DNA from 4 places in the Shewanella sp. 2_MG-2023 genome. Region 2 is predicted to be linked to each of the others. Evidence: predicted binding sites of a transcription regulator. Region 2 holds the regulator's gene; each other region holds the start of a gene.

Region 1 (4,758 bases), on a different contig from region 2:
CTTGAATCAGATGAAGCCGTTTCCTGGAAGGCTGTTAAACGTAAAAACAGCTCTGATTTCAGTAATGTAGAACACGCTTTAGAGCTAAAATTACATCAAGATATTAATGCATTTTATGGTGAGTATTTTTCTGCGCCTTTGTATTTTGATTCAACATGGGGTGAGGGTGAATTACTCCAAGTTTGGAATCAGCAAGACTTTGAATCTTTGCAACAAAATGTGATCGGTCATCTCATGATGAAGAAAAAACTTAAGCAAGCGCCAACTTGGTTTGTGGGTGTATTAGGTGATGGAGACCAAATGATCACCGTAAATAATGAAGACGGCAGTGTGTGGATTGAAATTCCAGGTGATAAACCTAAAGACCAACTGGCTGACAGTTTAGCCGAATTCATCGATGCATTATCGCCGCGCGTTATGCCGCCAGTTGCGCCTATTGTTGAAGACCATAATGTCGCTCACCCTGGAATTTGGCAGCGAATGAAGATGATGTGTAATGATTTACTGAAACGTAAATGATCAATCAGCGCATTTAGCATGATGTGAAAATAAAAGCCTGACTTACTCATTATAAGTCAGGCTTTTTTGAACCGCAGGCTTATAGCCTAAGAGGTTATTAATTAAGAAGTTATTAGCTAAGGGCTTATTTGCTAAGGGCTTATTAGCTAAGGGCTTATGAGTACAAGCTTACTGATGATCCCAAGAAATATTAGACACGATTCGACAAGGCTCACATCGAAAATGGAACATATCGAGTAATGGCTCATCTAAACGCCATTCTTTTGAGCCACATTTAGGACAAGCTCGTTCTTTCTCTTTGGCTAGGCTTTCACCACCTACACGATATAAGTAATAGTAGGTTGGAATTTTAGTGATAAATTCGACTCTGCCGCGTATATCCCAACCGCGTCTAAATAGGTCGCTTTTATGGCTGGTGATTTCTTCTAGAGCGGCAAACTCAGCTTGAGTCGCTGCAGCCATTTGTAATTCATCACAGGCTTGCCACTCTGTTTGCCAGCGGATCACTCTTTTGTGGTCGCCATTAAATGTGGCAGGGATTTGATATAACGGAATAGGTAACAAGTTATCGCCGCTACGTAGTGGCGAACACATATGAACATAACTGGTATAAAGCACCTGCCAACTTGGTGCTTCTTCATTACTTTGTTCTGAATTAATGTCTTGGCCAATGTACTTCTCACGTGGCGCAAGTAACTTTGCTTCAGTCAATTGCAGTAAAGCTTGTTTAGTCCAAGGGCTGTTATGACGGCTCGATAAACTGGTTTTTTCCGGCATTAACAACCTGACTTTAAACTCACCTTCGTTAAATGCAACAGCGAATTCTCTTCCTAGAATTTGACCGTTTGCTCTTAATGATTCGAGGTAATGGTTAATGGCTTTCTCGGCTGCGGTTATCGTGGTATCCGCAAAACATTCAAATCTGAGCTCTGTGACAAACATGGGGTTTCCGTTCAATTCTTGGACTGTAAAATGACAAGGTTCCAGTGCACTAAGTCAATGTGAGTGCACTAAGTCAATGTGAGTGCACTAAGTCAATGTGAGTGCACTAAGTCAACGTGAGTGCACTAAGTCAACGTGAGTGCACTAAGTCAACGTGAGTGTACTAAGTCAATGTGAGTGTACTAAGTCAATGTGAGTGTACTAAATCAATGTGAGCGCACAAGTTAAGGCACTAATTTTGTGTCAGCAGACTCATATATTTAAATGAAAATACTGCTGTACTTCAATCGTTATTGTTTATTTTCAAGCTGTAAAACACGCTTTTCTAGTGATTCTATTTTAGCTTCGAATTCAATTTTCATTTGCTGCATTTGAGCCATTAATTGTTGCTCAATCATACTAGGTGCATCATTTGTTGCTTGTTTAGTTGTTTCAAGCGCATCGCCTAAGTCTGGCAAGGTTTGCCATTGTTCTTTCGGAATGGCTTTGAATTGCTGTAAGCCTTGAATAAGAATTGGCATAGGTACTCGGCCACCTAATTTCCCCTTAATCAATGCCATTGTCGGTGTATGACCATTCATTGCGATAGTTTTTGCCGCTGCGAGGACCTGTTCGATTGGACTCATAATTGGTGAAAACCCTCAATATTGATTAGTGAAAATGCTCAACCGCCAATTAGATATTTATAAAACTTAATAAAATCAAGTGTATAAATTTTGGCACGGTTTTAGCTTAATGATAATTGACAACATTATAACGTATCTCAAAAGCAGTTTGAGTAGTAATTACGTGAGAATCATTTTAATAAAAGGGAAGTATCATGAAAACAAAATTGGGTTTAGCATTTTTAATGGCTGTGAGTAGCCTTTCTTTGAGTGGTTGTGTGTTGAATGTTGGTGATCATGAAGGTAATCGTAGTGATTCTTACTGGGAAAAACAGCAACAAACTAATAGAACTAACTTATCAAAATTAACCATTGGTATGGCGCGCGATCAAGTCACTATTTTAATGGGCACAGCAGATTTTAGTGAAGCTTACGTGACTCAAGCTGATGCTGAAAGTCCGAAGAAAGAAGTGAATGTGCTTTTCTATCGTACGCAGTGGAGTAAAGGCGATGGCAAAACCACTAAAGATGAATGTACCCCAGTAGTCATAAGTGACAATAAATTAGTGGGTTGGGGTGAAACCGCGTATCAAAAGATTTAATACCAGCCATTAGTTGGGTAAGTTTTTATCAATATTTTATGGCTATGCAATTTTAGATAGAATCTTAGCTATTGCCTTAAAAGAACGTCCAGTTGGTCCACGAGTTCAGACCACTGGGCGTCTTCTTTTAAACTCTCTTCTAAAAATGCTTTCTGAGCATGATTCCAAAAGCTTGCATCTGTTAACTTGGTATTGGCATCAATACTATGTTGTGACAGAAAAAGCTTGATACCGGCCTCTGTAGCATCTAAACCGAGTTGCTCAAATAAGTGTGCAAGCGTAGCTGAAGTCGTGTCCATAATAGTCCCGTTATTATGCTTAAATTTCGCGATTAAATTAACTTTAAGCGTAGGTGACTGCATTAAAATTGCAATATGTTTCAAACTTGTTAAGTTGTAACTATCAACTTGATTTAGCAATGAGTGAGAATATGGAACAGAACGTGTTGGCAGAGCATAAAGCCGTTTACTTAACGGCAGAAGACTTGCGAGTGGCAGCTTCGATTATTTATAACGCTTACCATGATGATCCTTTCTTTATTGAAGCACTTGCTACTACAAATCAGGCAAGTTACGAGCAAAAGCTTCGCGCAGCTATTCGTGAAGAATTGACGGAGCTTTGGCAGCAAGAACAACCTTTAATAGGTTGGTTCGATGGTGATCGCCTAATTGGCGTTGCATGTGTTATTACTCACCAAGTGCCGCTAGGGGAAAGCCGTTACTGGCATTGGCGCTTGAAAATGGTACTGGGAACAGGCTGGAATTCCACTCAGGCATTAATTAAAAAAGAACACAGCATCTTAGAAAGCTTGCCGAGTAAGCAATATGGGATCCTGCAATTTATTGCATTAACCCCTAATGAACAAAGTAAAGGTAACGGTGCAAAATTGATCGAAGCAGTATTAAGTTGGTGTGATGAACAGCCTGATTTAGATGGCATTGGGGTGTTTGTGAATAACCCTAAACATGCAGAGCTATTTGCCCGTGAAGGTTTTAATCATTTATCTGAACTTTCTATAGGTAGCGTAGATGGTGAAATATTAATTTATCCGAGTAAGTAAAAGCTTCAGTTAACAAGCTATTAGCTACCTATTATCTAACTATTAGCTAACTTCATGAAGTAGCTGATCGTTTAAGAAAAATTTTTGCGTTAATTTATATTATTACAATTAGCTTCGGTTATGGATGAAAAGATGAGTGACGGTTATGAATGAAAAGATAAGTGAAAAAAAGTATCAAGACTTTAAATCTTTTTATCCTTTCTATTTATCACAACATCAAGACACAACTTGCCGGAGACTTCATTATGTCGGCAGTGCCTTAATCATTGTGCTAATCATTGTTACTTTGTTGAATCAACAGTGGTGGCAATTATGGCTTTTGCCAGTTATTGGGTATGGTTTTGCTTGGGTAGGACACTTTGTATTTGAAAAAAATAGACCTGCCACATTTGAATATCCTTTATATAGCTTACTCGCCGACTGGGTGATGTTTGCACAAATGTTAAAAAAGCGCCTTGGTTTAGGCTCGCCTTCAAGCTAACTGTTACCTATGCTTGTGAGACTTATCTCACAGTAGTGTAGGTATTCTTTCGTTATGAGTTATCTAATTTCTCACCATTTAATTAAAAGCTAAATAAAAACAAGTGCTTATGTGTTTAGCTGTAATATTTACTTTGTGAATATTTTGTTTCAATGGTTTTTAGGCTGATTTCGAATTCAATTATTATTTACAATGAACTTATTAAGCAATCAATGAATTAATTGAGTGAGTTACAGGATGTAGCCATAATCAAAGTTAATTGAGTTAGTGCTTAAAGTGAATAAAAATGCTTTTTCATTAGTTATGGATGAGTGTATCAATTTCAGGATGAAACTAGGACACGCTCAAGGAATGGGCATAAGCTCAGTTAATGATTAACTGAAACAAGGATGAACCTCATCAGGAAGATGAAGGATTGCAGGAAGCAAATACCAGGACGGTATATTAGGAGTTAGCCTCTCAGTCACAAGGATAGACTGATTCAAAGGAATGAACACTCAAGTAATACTCTTCAAGGGTAGTACAAGGAAATTGAGTTAAAAGGAAAAT
Region 2 (4,758 bases):
AGATACTCAATTCAGTTGTCACAGTTTGAGTTCTCTATGGCGGGCACTGACTTGATGCTTAGTATTAGAAAAGCGTTTTGTTAGTTGATCGGCAATATAAACTGAGCGGTGCTGACCACCAGTACAACCAATCGCGATCGTTAGGTAGCTACGGTTGTTACGCTCAAGGTGTGGCATCCAAGTTTCGAACAAGTTTTCAATTTGCCAAATGAATTTATTCACCAAAGGCTGTCTACCTAAGAATTCCTGCACGGGTAAATCGAGACCTGTTAGAGGTCGTAACTCAGTTTCCCAATGAGGATTTGGTAAAAAGCGTACATCAAACATAAAGTCAGCTTCAGTAGGCATACCATGTTTGAAACCAAAAGATTCAAAGTGGATCACTAATTCTTTATCAATGCTACCCATTAAGATTTGTCTGACTTGATCGCTTAAGTCATAAATCGTTAGCTGTGAAGTATCAATGTAGTGATCGACCATTTTAGCGATAGGCTCGAGTAAACGGCCTTCTAATTGAATCGCTTCTTGCAGTGAAATTTGGTTTTTTGACAGAGGGTGTAAACGGCGGGTTTCACTGTAGCGCTTTAACAGCACTTTATCATTAGAATTTAAAAATAAACTAATGATGGTCGTATCGTCAGAAAGCAAGGCTATCTGCTCTTCTAGCACTTTGCCTTGCTCTTCAATATTACGAACGTCGACGCTAATCGCGACAAGGTCGTTATTGCCTTTGAGCTGTTCAAGTAAACTACCAATAAGTGGTAAAGGTAGGTTATCAACACAGTAATAACCTAAATCTTCTAATACCCTTAGTGCTACTGATTTACCTGAGCCTGATCGTCCTGATACGATGACAAGTTTCATGCAGTTATAACCTGATAAAGTTCTGTAGCGTCATGACTCTTTCGAAGTCGCTTAAGGATTAATTTATCGCTCAGTTTTTCAGCCATACTCGACAGCGTACTTAAATGCTGTTGGCATTGATCAGAAGGAACTAACAGCGCAAATAATATATCCACGGGTTTCTTGTCGATAGCATCAAACTCAATGCCTTCTTCACACTTGATCAAAATTGCTATCGGTTCTTCGATATCAGTTAATCGACCATGAGGAATCGCAATGCCATTTCCTATACCTGTACTACCCATTTTTTCACGTGCTATTAAACTTTCAAAAATAGCCTGTGAAGATAGGGTTGGGTACTGGGCAGCCATTAAATCGCTGATAAGTTCCAGTACTTTTTTCTTACTGCCCGGCGTGGCGCAGGTAGTGCACGCCGGCTGCAGAATGGTGCGAAGTTCCATCGTTAGTGTTTAATTAACTTCTCTTTGTGTTTAATTACCTGACGATCTAATTTGTCGATCAGGGCGTCAATTGCAACATACATATCAGCGTTCTGTGATACCGCAAAAACTTCACCTCCTTTGAGGTGTAATTTTGCCTCTGCAATTTGTTGCAGCTTTTGAACATTGAGCACAACGTGAACATTATTGATCTGTTCGAAGTGTCGTTCAAGCTTTGAAAACTTAGTTTGTACATACTCACGTAAAGATTGAGTAATTTCCACATGGTGCCCAGTCAGGTTAATTTGCATAGATCATCCTCCAATAACAAAGGCTTATAGGCTTTTGCGTTGGTTTGAGGGAGGGATGAGCATTGCTTCACGATATTTGGCGATCGTACGCCGAGCAACATTGATCCCTTGTTCTGCCAATAGCGTCGCCATTTTACTATCGCTAAGTGGCTTTTGCTGGTTTTCCGCTGCAACAAGCTTCTTTATAAAGGCACGAATTGCAGTAGAAGAACACTCTCCGCCATCATCAGTACTCACATGGCTTGAGAAGAAATATTTTAGTTCAAAAAGTCCCCTAGGGGTGTGCATATACTTTTGTGTCGTGACACGCGAAATGGTTGATTCATGCATTTCAACGGCTTCAGCAATGTCATTAAGTACCATTGGCTTCATTGCTTCTTCGCCAAACTCAAAAAAGCCTTGTTGAAATTGCACAATACAATTAGCCACTTTTAATAAGGTTTCATTGCGGCTTTCAATACTTTTGATAAACCATTTCGCTTCTTGCAAATGACCACGGATAAATTGGCTGTCTGATTGGTTTGCTGAGCCTTTTGCCATTGCTGCATATTGCTGATTCACACCAATTTTTGGCATGTTATCTGGATTTAACTCAACGACCCAACGGCCACTCTTTTTAAACACTGTCACATCAGGAATGACATATTCATCTTTAATAGGAGTGATCTGTAACCCTGGACGTGGGTTAAGCGTTTGAATAAATTGAATCGCTTCGCGTAAATCATCTTCTTTAAGCTTGGTTTTACGCATTAATAATCTAAAGTCGCGGCCTGCAATTAAGTCTAGGTGTTCTGCAATCAGTAGCTTAACGTTATCGATACAAGGTATTTCATTAGGGTATTGGCCAAGCTGAATCATCAAGCATTCGCTTAAATCTCTTGCTGCAACGCCTACAGGATCAAAATGCTGTACTCGTTTGAGTACAGCTTCAACTTCATCGAGTTCAATATCTTCTAGGCCTAAAGCTTGCAATATGTCTTCAGTTGTTTGGGTTAAGTAACCACGTTCATCAACGGCATCGATAATCGCTGTAGCAATTACCAGATCGTTTTCAGAAAAAGGGGTGAGATTTTTTTGCCACTCTAAATGCTCATATAAGCCTTCTGTGGTTTCACCCTGAAAAGGCATATCGTCATCACGAGCCACTGCGCCAGAACCTGAACTTGGGGATGCTGTGTAAACTTCATCCCATGTGGTATCCATTGGTAATTCGTCAGGCATGGATTCTTTGGTCAACGATTCAGTGGTGTCTACGGTTGAGGTGTCTTTTTCAACAGTCACTTGGCTGTTATCACTAAAATCAGTATCGGTTTGCTGGGCGTTTTCTTTTACAGGTTCTTTTGCTTTAGCAAACTCATCTTCGAGCTCAAGGAGTGGATTTGAGTCAAGTGCTTGTTGAATTTCTTGCTGTAGCTCCAATGAGGAAAGTTGCAATAAGCGAATGGCTTGTTGCAACTGTGGGGTCATAGTCAGGTGTTGACCCATTTTAAGTTGGAGTGAGGCTTTCATTTACCGCTTATCCCTAATTGAGTTTCATCATCGCGACTAACAATTGTGTGGGTCTAGCACCTTTTTAAACTGCTTCTAGGCTTAAGCTTAACCTTGGCTTAAGTTCAGTCTAGAACATTGCACTAAAAAGTGGGACTGATACTGGTCGCGACATGCCATATTGTGCACTAAAGAATGCTAACTATAGCTTGAATTGCTCACCTAAGTATACTGACCTGACTTGCTGATTGTCTAAGATTTCAGCAGGCGTGCCTTCTGCAATTAAATCACCGTGGCTAACAATATACGCGCGCTCACATACATCAAGCGTTTCACGAACATTATGGTCGGTAATGAGTACTCCAAGTCCACGATTTTTTAATTGTTGAATAATTTTCTTGATATCTATCACAGAGATAGGATCGACACCGGCAAAAGGCTCATCTAGCAGAATGAACTTAGGATTTGCCGCTAATGCGCGTGCGATTTCAACACGTCGACGTTCACCACCCGATAATGCCATACCTTGGCTATCGCGAATGTGAGTAATATTAAACTCTTCTAATAAGTGCTCTAACTCTTCGATGCGCTGCTCAGTCGTTAAACTTTTGCGGGTTTGCAACACCGCCATAATATTATCGTGTACGGTTAACTTGCGAAAAATGCTGGCTTCTTGCGGTAAATAACCAATGCCTTTGCGTGCACGCAGGTGCATTGGATCTGCCGTGAGATCATCTGAATCAATTAATATGCGGCCTTTATCACTTTTAACTAAGCCAACGACCATATAAAAGGTGGTGGTTTTACCTGCACCATTTGGCCCTAATAGCCCAACAATTTGACCTGTTTTAACGGTAAGACTGACATTTTTGACCACTTGGCGACTTTTGTAGCTTTTAGCCAAGTTTTCAGCTGTTAAGGTAATTTGGGTCATTATTGAGTTTGCTCTAGCGCTGGTGTTTCAGGTAATGCATCTGAAGCTGGTTGCTCATCAATTGATGCAGGTTTAGCTATTGCAGGTGTTTCAGATTCAGTTGCTGCTGCCGAATCTAAACCATTTTCAGTGTTTTCGATAACGGCATCAGATTGATTTTCAATTAACTTCTCAACTGTTTCTTCAGGTGCTTGCTCTGTGACTTCTTCTGTTGAAACAGGCTCAGATGAGGCGCTATCTGGTTGCTCTGAAGTGTCTTTCGATTCATTTAAATCAGGATAGTTTTCAGGCTGGAAAATTGTGATGACTCGGTCTTTTCCGTCGCCAGTACTTTCAGCGATCAATTGCTGTTTTTCAATATTATAACTGATGAGGTTACCGGTAACTTGGCTACCTGCTTGATCAAGTTTAGCGTTACCTTTTAAGGTTAAAATACTGCTGGCTAGCTCATATCTGATTTCATTGGCACTGGCTGTACCAATACGACCATCATCTAACTCTTGCGAGAATGTAGCCGGATTACCGGTGGCAACCATGGTTTTTTGACCGCCAGACTCTTCACTAAATGCGCGCAATTCATCTGCATTAATGTTAATCGTGCCTTGGGTGACGTTAACAGGGCCAAAGAAAATAACTTGGTTATTTTTAATGTCTGCTTTTTGGCTCACAGCTGCGACTTTTAGCTCTTGTTGTAGATCGCCTTCTTTAGCGTTAACGCCAGTCATTCCAATTAGGCTTATTC
Region 3 (4,758 bases), on a different contig from region 2:
TCCCCAGTTGAAAGCGTATGCTGAACATTCCAACATGCACCTTTAAACGCTGAATCATGCTCACCAAAAATAACCCCCTGTAAAGCTGTTTCAACTTTTGATATAGAGACGGTTTGACATTTAAATGCGGGTTGCTTTGAAACAGGATCGTAAGCACTGGATAATGCTTGATTCACGCCTTGGCCAATTGAAAACTGTGAAGACCAATGCATTGGCATAAAGGCAATTTCAGGTGCTTGGTTATCATCAGCTACTACCCTTGCTGAAGCATGTTTATTGCTGTCATTAAAACTGATTAAGTCACCTTCAGATAAGTTAAGCTCTTGAAGTTTAACTGGATGTATTGCAATAAATGGCTCAGGAATACTGGCGCGTAAACTGGCTATATGCCCCGTACGAGTCATGGTATGCCATTGGTCACGGCTACGACCACTATTCAGTTTAACCTGATGTTTACTGACAATTTCTGTAGATTGGCTGTCATTGGTAGCGATAAATTGTGCTTTATTGCTGGCGGTTGAAAACGTCCCAGTTTGAAAGACCCTTTGATTGGATTGCCCAAGCTGTGATGACGTTGATATAGGCCATTGGGTTGGCAATAATGCATCATACTGCGCATCGGTTAATTCGCTCATGCCTGTTAAATCAAATTGTTTTTCAGGAAAGCGAGCTTTGACTGTTTTTGATAATTGCGCAAATTCTTTAAATACAGCAGCACTATTGCTAAATTCAAATGCGCTTTCAAAACCCATTAATTTACCGACTTCAGCCAATGCCCACCAATCTGCTTTGGCTTCTCCTTTAGCTGGCATAAAGCCGCGCTGACGAGTAATCGTTCGTTCACTATTGGTGACTGTGCCACATTTTTCTGACCAACCTAACGCAGGAAGTAAAATATCAGCTTCCTTAGCCGTTGCAGCATCTTGCGTAATGTCAGACACCACCACAAAAGGACAAGTATCAAAAGCTTGTTTGATTTTTGCAGTATTAGGTAAAGATACTAATGGGTTTGTTCCCATAACCCATACCGCTTTAATTTTACCCTCTGTCATCGCATCAAAAAGCTCAACAGCGGTTAAGCCCTTTTCTGTTGCAATCACACTTTTGGTATTATTTACCTGCCAAAAGTCTGCGAGTAATTCACGTTCTGGATCTGAAAAGCCCATATGACAAGCAAGTTGTGTGGCTAACCCGCCAACCTCACGTCCGCCCATTGCATTAGGTTGACCTGTGAGCGAAAAGAAACCACTGCCGGGCTGGCCAATATGACCCAATGCCAAATGACAGTTAATCATCGCATTGGTGGTATCTGTTCCTGAAAGTGTTTGGTTAACTCCCTGACAACTCGCTGTCATCACTTTATCGTTGCCAATAAAGAGTTGGTAAAAATAAATAAGCTCGCTACTTGTAAGGCCTAACTCTGTAGCGAGGTTGTCAATGTCATAACTGAGTTTGTCTTTTGACAAGTGCGCAAGAAGCTCATCAAACCCTTGTGTGTGGGCTTCGACATAATTTGAATCTGTCGCATCGTTATCCGCGATAAATTGCAATAAACCATTGAACAATTTGCAGTCTACACCTGGCGTAATTTGGAGATGTAAATCAGCTTGGCTAGAGGTGGCTGTTTTCGCGGGATCGATAACCACAATTTTAGTGCCCCGTTGTTCGCGGGCTTTTATCATGCGTTGAAATAATACAGGATGAGTCCACGCACTATTAGCGCCAACTAACACAATCACATCGGCTAACTCAAAATCTTCATAACACCCTGGCACAACATCTTCGCCAAATGCACGCATGTGGCCACTCACAGCAGAAGACATACATAAACGGGAGTTAGTATCCACGTTTGCAGTTCCAATAAATCCTTTAGCGAGTTTATTGGCAACATAATAATCTTCAGTGAGTAGTTGTCCTGACAGATAAAATGCGACCGAATCAGGTCCGTGCTCAGCAATGGTTTGCGTAAATGTTTCAGCAATTGTGCTTAACGCTGAATCCCAGGAAGTCGGTTTACCCGATTTAAGTTTTGGGTAACGTAAGCTATTGGGTTGAACCAAGCTTTCAAGAAGACGTTCACCTTTAGCACAAAGCTGACCTTTATTGGCAGGGTGAGCTTGATCGCCAAATAGTTCATCAACAGATTTTTGCGCCTCAGCAGCAGGTAAACCCATTTTATGCGAGCCTGAATTTAAAGAAACAGTAACGCCACAGCCTACTCCACAATAAGCACAACTCGATTGGATATTAGACATGCAACTTCCCTTTACTGACAAAATGTTATGTCAATAACATCGCAAAAGTTGTGCCAATTACTAAGGTTATGATTTAACAGTGGTTTAACAAAAGGAAATCTAGGAAGTACCGAGAAGTGTGCAACTCAAGTGCATTATTTTGCACCAAACCTGCGCAAGCTATTGAAAACAAATGAATTTAAATACCTCTTTAGGGGTAGTCAAATTCATAGCATTAGTCATATCTAGAGCAAAAAACCTCATCACAATAACCAGCTTAAGATTAATAGGTATAAAAAAACGCCAACATCTGTGGCGTTTTTTACACTATCTCGCATCGTTTTGTACAAGCGCTCTTATATAAGCAATATGCGTTGCCGATGTAAAATAGCAGTCGATTCATCTCATTTACTGAGCAGAACGTCCATCATCATGACAACTGTCACATGTTGGCACATCACCAACATTCATGTCATGAGGTGCGTGACAATCGGCACACATTAACATTCCATCATGTGGTGCGTGATTATCATCCATTTCAGCAAGTGTTCCGTGACAGCTTTGGCATTGTTCAAACTCATACTCACCATCAGCTGATGGTTCGCCGTCAGCATGACAGCTTTCACATCCACCCATTTCGGCGTGGAAATCTGCTAGATTTTCATCAGCAGCAAAAGCATTCGATGACAATGTTAATACAGCAAGAGCTGCTGCAAACAATGCGACAAGAATTTTATTGCTCACTATAGTACCCTCCATTTGTGATAATCGAGAAAGTAATCATCAAGTCACTTTTTCGATATCGGTTATCAGCACGACATTTATTTGCTCATTATAAACTTAGCTAACACTGGTTGATTTAGCAACAGCAAGCGCAACCACTTAAACCTAACAACCAGCTCAACCCTTTAATATGCGTTACTTTATGTATCCGCAAGATTAAAGTGGTCATTATTCTACTCGTTCAAGCGCAAATTGAAAGCAATAAAAAAGGAGCCTTCAGGCTCCTTTTTTTAGATATATTAAGATATTAACTGTTTTTAAGCGCGCTAATACGCTTATCTAATGGCGGATGGCTCATTAGGAACTCAGCCATTGAACGTTTACCATTAATACCTAAGGCTGACATTTGTGCTGGCATAGCGCCTGCTTCTGGGCCTGTTTTTAAACGCTCTAATGCAGCAATCATTTTATGCTTACCAGCTAGTTTTGCAGCGCCTTCATCTGCCTTAAATTCACGAATACGTGAGAAGTAAGCCACGATCATTGATGCTAAAATACCAAATAACATGTCCATGACGAATACAACGGCCATATAAGCAAACATGCCTAGGCCTTCACCATCTTCACTGTTATTAGCAACAACATTATTCACAATGCCAGCAACCACACGGGCAGCAAAAATAACAAACGTGTTCACAACACCTTGAATTAGCGTCAGTGTCACCATGTCACCGTTAGCTACGTGGCTAACTTCATGAGCAAGTACACCTTCGATCTCATCTTGAGACATACCGTAAAGTAAGCCTGAACTTACCGCGACTAATGCATTGTCTTTACTCGGGCCAGTAGCAAAAGCATTCATTTCCTGTGACTGGTAAATCGCCACTTCAGGCATTTTGATGCTCTGCTTGGCGAGCAACAGTTTCAACCAACCAGCGCTCAGTGTTATCACGTGGCGAAGTAATGACTTCACAACCCATGGTCTTTTTAGCCATCCATTTTGAAATAGCTAAACTGATGAATGCGCCGCCAAAACCGAACATCGCAGCAAAAATTAATAAACCGCTCATACTTGAAGTACTGACACCAAGTAGAGACATAACAATTGAAGCCACTAGCAAGATTGCTAAGTTAGTTCCAATCAATAACATAATACGTAACATTACAACTCCTATCTGGCACAAATGCCACTTTACACTTAAATAGCTTGAACCAATCAGTTCGCGTTAATCGCGGTACTGTTTACACTCTTTCGAATTTCTTATTCAAACAATTGATGAACACTTAATGACATAATATGTCCTAAAAATCGTTTTTCAAGGGCAGGAAGTTAAAAATTGAAAATTAATTAACGACGATATAGAAAAATATCACAGCAAACCTTACCTAACCTGAATGTGTCGCTTGTTTGCCGCAGAGTCTAGGTAGCTAGCATTAATCTAATCTTAAAATTTACACCTAAGTCATTAGTTAAGTTATGGAAAGCGATTAATCTTTGTTAATATCGATATATACAAGAATAAAAAGTTAATAATTAACCAGTTAAGGATTTTTACATGGCTATGAATGCATTGATGTTAAGCAGCTCTCGTGAAGGCAATACCGATTATTTAGCCCATGCTATTGAGTACATCAAACCTCTGACAACCCATGCTAAAAAATGGGTCTTTATTCCCTATGCCGGCGTGAGTGTTAATTACGATCAATACCTTAGTATGGTCACCGAAGGTTTAGCTCCACTTAATATTAATGTGAGCAGCATTCATCAATACAGCGATCCTAAACAAGCAATAAAAGACGC
Region 4 (4,758 bases), on a different contig from region 2:
GTTACAAGCATCAGGACTTGTTGGTCAAAAAGTACTTATTCCATCAGATACAGGGCATATCTCTAGTGAAAGCCCTGAAGTGAAAGGGGTGATCAGTACGCCGACACCGATTGACAGCATTACTGTGAATATCGAGGATGAATCCGGCCAAGTTATCAGAACATTCGAAGTTGATGGTTCTGCAGGCGGTAACATCGATGTGACATGGGACGGCCTAGATAAAAACGGTGAACCTGTTGCTGAAGGAAATTATGCCATTAAAGCTAACGGTAAAATTGATGGCACATCAGAAGACTTAGCGGTATCGACTTACGCACATGTTTCCAGCGTTTCATTGGGTGATGTCACAACCGGGGCGATATTAAACCTTCGTGGTATTGGCGGCATTCAATTGTCAGATGTACTTGCTGTTGCGGAAAGTTAATTTACTAAAAGTTAGACCGTGGAAAGCTTAAAACCAAATTTCAATAATGGTCAGAATACTGACTATTAACAATAAATAGAATTAGTAAGAGAAGGGGTGAATTATGTCGTTTAACATTGCTTTGAGTGGTATTTCAGCTGCTCAAAAAGATCTCAATACCACAGCAAATAACATTGCCAACGTTAATACAATTGGTTTTAAAGAGTCTCGTGCTGAATTTGCTGATGTTTATGCTAATTCTATTTTTTCAAACAGTAAAACTGCAGTGGGTGGTGGTGCAACCACGACTCAAGTGGCACAACAGTTTCAACAAGGTAGCTTACAATTCACCAGTAACTCACTTGATATGGCTATTAGCGGCGGTGGCTTCTTTGTTACGGCATCTGAAGTGGGTACGCAAGATCACTCATTTACACGTGCTGGTGCATTTAAAGTGAACTCTGAAAGTTTCATGACAGATTCAGCGGGTAACTTCTTACAAGGTTTCCCAGTTGATGCCGATGGTAACTCTACTTCGGTGAGCTTATCGAGTACTGTACCGATTAAAATTCCAGATACTGCTGGTAGCCCTGTAAAAACCAGTAATGTTGGTTTGCAAATGAACTTAAATGTAGGTGAGTCAGCATTAGATCCTGCTAACTTTGATCCAAACGATCCAGATACGTTTAATAACTCAACGTCAGTGACTATTTATGATTCATTAGGTGAGTCTCACATTATGACAACCTATTTCATCAAACCAACAGATGGTGCTTATACCGGTGAGAGTAACTGGGTTGCCTTTTATGCCGTTGATGGCGAGCAGGTCGATATTGATCAAGCAAATGGTGGTTCATACGGTGTAGATACTACCGGCGATGGTATTGCAGATGGTACGGCACTTGCTGAAAATGCATCAGGTTGGAAAGGGTCAGTATTGAAGTTTAATGATGCCGGAGCTTACACTGGTTCAGATCCCGCAACTGTTGAAACGGTCGAGCTGGGTGTCAATGGCGCAAATGTTCTAGGTCCTGGTGCTGATGGTACTCAAAAATTAACTCTTGGTTTTAATAACCCAACACAATATGCTTCACCTTTTGAAGTGACTGAGTTAACCCAAGACGGTACAACAGTAGGTCGTTTAACCAATGTGGGTATCGGTTCTGATGGCTTAGTGACTGCAAGTTACAGTAATGGTTCAACTGAGCCACTGGCGCGTGTTGCACTAGTGCGTTTTGCTAATGAACAAGGTTTGACTCAAGTGGGTAATACCTCTTGGAAAGCGAGCTTAGATTCTGGTGCAGCCTTGGCAGGTGAAGCCAATAGTGGCACGTTCGGTAGTATTCGTTCATCAGCACTTGAGCAGTCTAACGTTGATTTGACCACAGAATTGGTTGACTTAATCTCAGCTCAACGTAACTTCCAAGCTAACTCTCGTACGCTTGAGGTGAATAACACCTTGAATCAGTCAATACTACAAATCCGCTAGTTATCGATTAAGGTTTTGATTAATCATAGAGTTTAGATTTTCAAAGAGTTGCCGCAACGGCAACTCTTTGCCATTTTAATTGACCCCCTTCTTATTAGTACCTCACCAGGTAATCGTTTTATTCCATCTCAAATTCATTAGCTTAGCTTTAATTATTTCTACTTACATGTGTTGGCACACTGATTGCTAGTTCTGTATATATCTTTTGTTATGTAAAAAGTTTGACGGAGCAGCAAATGGACAAATTACTTTATGTTGCCATGAGTGGGGCAAAGCAGAATATGAATGCTTTGGCTGTTCGTGCCAATAATTTAGCTAATGCCAATACTGATGGTTTTAAAGCTGATCTTGCTCAAGCTCGCTCTATGCAAGCATTTGGTGAAGGTCTACCTACACGTGTGTTTGCCATGACAGAAAGTCCCGGACACAACTTTAATTCTGGCCCGATTAAAACTACGGGCCGAGATTTAGACATTGCAATTAAAGATCAAGGTTGGATTGCGGTTCAAAGTAAAGAAGGTGGTGAGGCTTATACCCGTTCTGGGAGTCTAAGTTTTGACAGTACCGGTTTACTGACCAATGGCCGCGGTAATCCAGTGATGGGTGAAGCTGGGCCAATTGTACTGCCTTTACCAATCGATAAAGTTCAGATATCACCTGATGGCATTATTTCTGTAAGACCACAGGGTGCTACCGCAGATGTGATTGAAGAAGTGGCGCGAATTAAATTAGTCAATCCAGATAATGCAGAAATGATGCGTGGCGAAGATGGTTTATTTAGGCTGACATCGGGCTTAAATGCGCCGAATGATCCTAATGTAACCGTTGAGAGCGGCGCAGTTGAAGGAAGTAACGTTAATGCTGTATCGGAAATGGTGGCGTTAATTGATATTCAGCGTCAATACGAAATGCAAGTGAAGATGATGAAAAATGCCGAAGATCTAGATCGCGCATCCTCGTCTTTAATGAGAATTAGTTAGGAGTAATTATTATGCATCCCGCTTTATGGATCAGTAAAACAGGCCTTGATGCCCAACAAACCGATATTGCTGTTATTTCTAACAATGTGGCCAATGCCAGTACCGTTGGCTATAAAAAGAGCCGAGCAGTATTCGAAGATTTACTCTATCAAACCGTCAATCAGGCTGGTGGTATTAGTGCTGATAACACTAAGTTACCTAATGGCTTAAACATTGGTGCAGGTACCAAAGTTGTCGCGACGCAGAAAATGTTCACTCAAGGCAATATGCTAACAACTGACAACTCATTGGACTTAATGATTGAAGGTCCGGGTTTTTTTGAAGTTGAAATGCCGGATGGCACAGCTGCATATACCCGTAACGGCCAATTCAGTCTTGATGAAAATGGTCAAATCGTAACTCCAGGTTCAGGGTATGTTTTACAACCCTCTATTACTATTCCTGATGATGCCACTTCAATAACTGTATCTTCAGAAGGTGAAATCTCGGTTAAATTATCTGGCGCGACAGAAAGTACGGTTGTTGGTCAATTGGCGATGAGTGATTTCATTAATCCATCAGGGTTAGATCCAGTGGGTCAAAACCTTTACACCGAAACGGGTTCAAGCGGCACGCCTATTCAAGGCACTGCATCATTGGACGGTTTAGGGGCGATTCGTCAAGGCGCGCTTGAGACATCGAATGTAAACGTGACTGAAGAGTTAGTGAACCTTATTCAAAGTCAGCGAATTTATGAGATGAACTCTAAAGTGATTTCAGCTGTTGACCAGATGATGTCTTACGTAACGCAAAACTTATAACGTTTGATGATTAGGAGAGGGATGATGAAAACATATCTAGTCATAGCATCAGTTATTGTGCTATCAGCTTGTAGCTCAACCCAAAAAAAGCCCATTCCTGACGATCCATTTTATGCGCCTGTTTATCCTGATGCACCCGCAACTCAGATGGTATCGACAGGCTCTATTTATATGGACCATCAAGCATCGAGTTTATATTCAGATATCAGAGCACATAAAGTGGGCGATATCATTACGGTGTTATTAAATGAGTCAACACAAGCCACTAAAAGTGCTAACAACGAAATCAAAAAAGATTCAAGTTTAAGTGTCGATCCGATTTATGCCGGTGGCGGTAATGTCACCATCAAAGGGGTGCCACTCGATTTGCGCTATTCAGATTCTATGGATACCAAACGTGAGTCTGATGCCGATCAGTCAAACAGTTTAGATGGCAGTATCTCAGCCAACGTAATGCAAGTGCTCAGTAACGGTAATCTAGTGATACGTGGCGAAAAATGGATCTCAATCAATAATGGAGATGAATTTATCCGTGTTACAGGCATGGTTCGTAGTCAAGATATCACCCCAGAAAATACCGTTGAATCAACCCGTGTTGCCAATGCCCGTATTCAATACAGTGGTACTGGCACGTTTGCAGATGTCCAAAAAGTGGGTTGGTTAAGCTCCTTCTTTATGGGCGAATGGTGGCCTTTCTAAGGAGTATGCCATGAAGACTAAATCATTTTTAAAAGGTGTGGTTGTTACAGCAGCTATTACTACAATGTTGGCCCTTACAGCGCCTGTTCAAGCGCAACGAATTAAAGATATTGCCAATGTTCAAGGGGTGCGTAGCAACCAATTGATTGGTTATGGTCTTGTTGTTGGCTTACCAGGCACAGGTGAAAAAACGCGTTATACCGAACAAACCTTTAGAACGATGCTGAAAAACTTTGGCATTAACCTACCTGATAATGTTAAACCGAAAACCAAAAACTCTGCAGTGGTAGCTGTACACGCTGAAATGCCAGCATTTATCAAACCAGGTCAAAATCTTGACATTACCGTATCCAGTATTGGTGAAGCCAAAAGTTTACGTGGTGGAAC

The links. The regulator sigma-54, encoded in region 2, starts transcription at its own class of promoters, with help from an activator protein. The targets are predictions, from matches to a motif close to GTTGGCACGNNNNTNGNNT.
Region 1: a site for sigma-54 is predicted at 2,177-2,195, ahead of Q4600_RS00300 (DUF3192 domain-containing protein). Genes of this name have one in related genera too.
Region 3: a site for sigma-54 is predicted at 2,295-2,313, ahead of Q4600_RS11045 (nitrate reductase). Genes of this name have one in related genera too.
Region 4: a site for sigma-54 is predicted at 2,063-2,081, ahead of flgF (flagellar basal-body rod protein FlgF). Genes of this name have one in related genera too.

The regions. Positions count from the first base shown of each region.
Region 1 is NZ_JAUOSO010000001.1:65,233-69,990, reverse strand. Features, by position in the region: gene syd (SecY-interacting protein) at 1-519, shown strand, start outside; gene Q4600_RS00310 (Zn-ribbon-containing protein) at 688-1,461, opposite strand; gene Q4600_RS00305 (hypothetical protein) at 1,752-2,087, opposite strand; gene Q4600_RS00300 (DUF3192 domain-containing protein) at 2,282-2,668, shown strand; gene Q4600_RS00295 (DUF2789 domain-containing protein) at 2,737-2,967, opposite strand; gene Q4600_RS00290 (GNAT family N-acetyltransferase) at 3,099-3,728, shown strand; gene Q4600_RS00285 (DUF962 domain-containing protein) at 3,874-4,209, shown strand.
Region 2 is NZ_JAUOSO010000023.1:55,474-60,231, reverse strand. Features, by position in the region: gene Q4600_RS19110 (HPr family phosphocarrier protein) at 1-10, opposite strand, end outside; gene rapZ (RNase adapter RapZ) at 19-864, opposite strand; gene ptsN (PTS IIA-like nitrogen regulatory protein PtsN) at 861-1,304, opposite strand; gene hpf (ribosome hibernation promoting factor) at 1,307-1,594, opposite strand; gene Q4600_RS19090 (RNA polymerase factor sigma-54) at 1,619-3,103, opposite strand; gene lptB (LPS export ABC transporter ATP-binding protein) at 3,285-4,016, opposite strand; partial or broken gene lptA (lipopolysaccharide transport periplasmic protein LptA) at 4,289-4,758, opposite strand, start outside.
Region 3 is NZ_JAUOSO010000009.1:149,918-154,675, forward strand. Features, by position in the region: gene Q4600_RS11045 (nitrate reductase) at 1-2,255, opposite strand, end outside; gene Q4600_RS11050 (cytochrome c3 family protein) at 2,643-2,978, opposite strand; partial or broken gene htpX (protease HtpX) at 3,265-4,120, opposite strand; gene pepE (dipeptidase PepE) at 4,514-4,758, shown strand, end outside.
Region 4 is NZ_JAUOSO010000014.1:96,857-101,614, reverse strand. Features, by position in the region: gene flgD (flagellar hook assembly protein FlgD) at 1-424, shown strand, start outside; gene flgE (flagellar hook protein FlgE) at 528-1,892, shown strand; gene flgF (flagellar basal-body rod protein FlgF) at 2,129-2,872, shown strand; gene flgG (flagellar basal-body rod protein FlgG) at 2,884-3,672, shown strand; gene flgH (flagellar basal body L-ring protein FlgH) at 3,697-4,371, shown strand; gene Q4600_RS14725 (flagellar basal body P-ring protein FlgI) at 4,436-4,758, shown strand, end outside.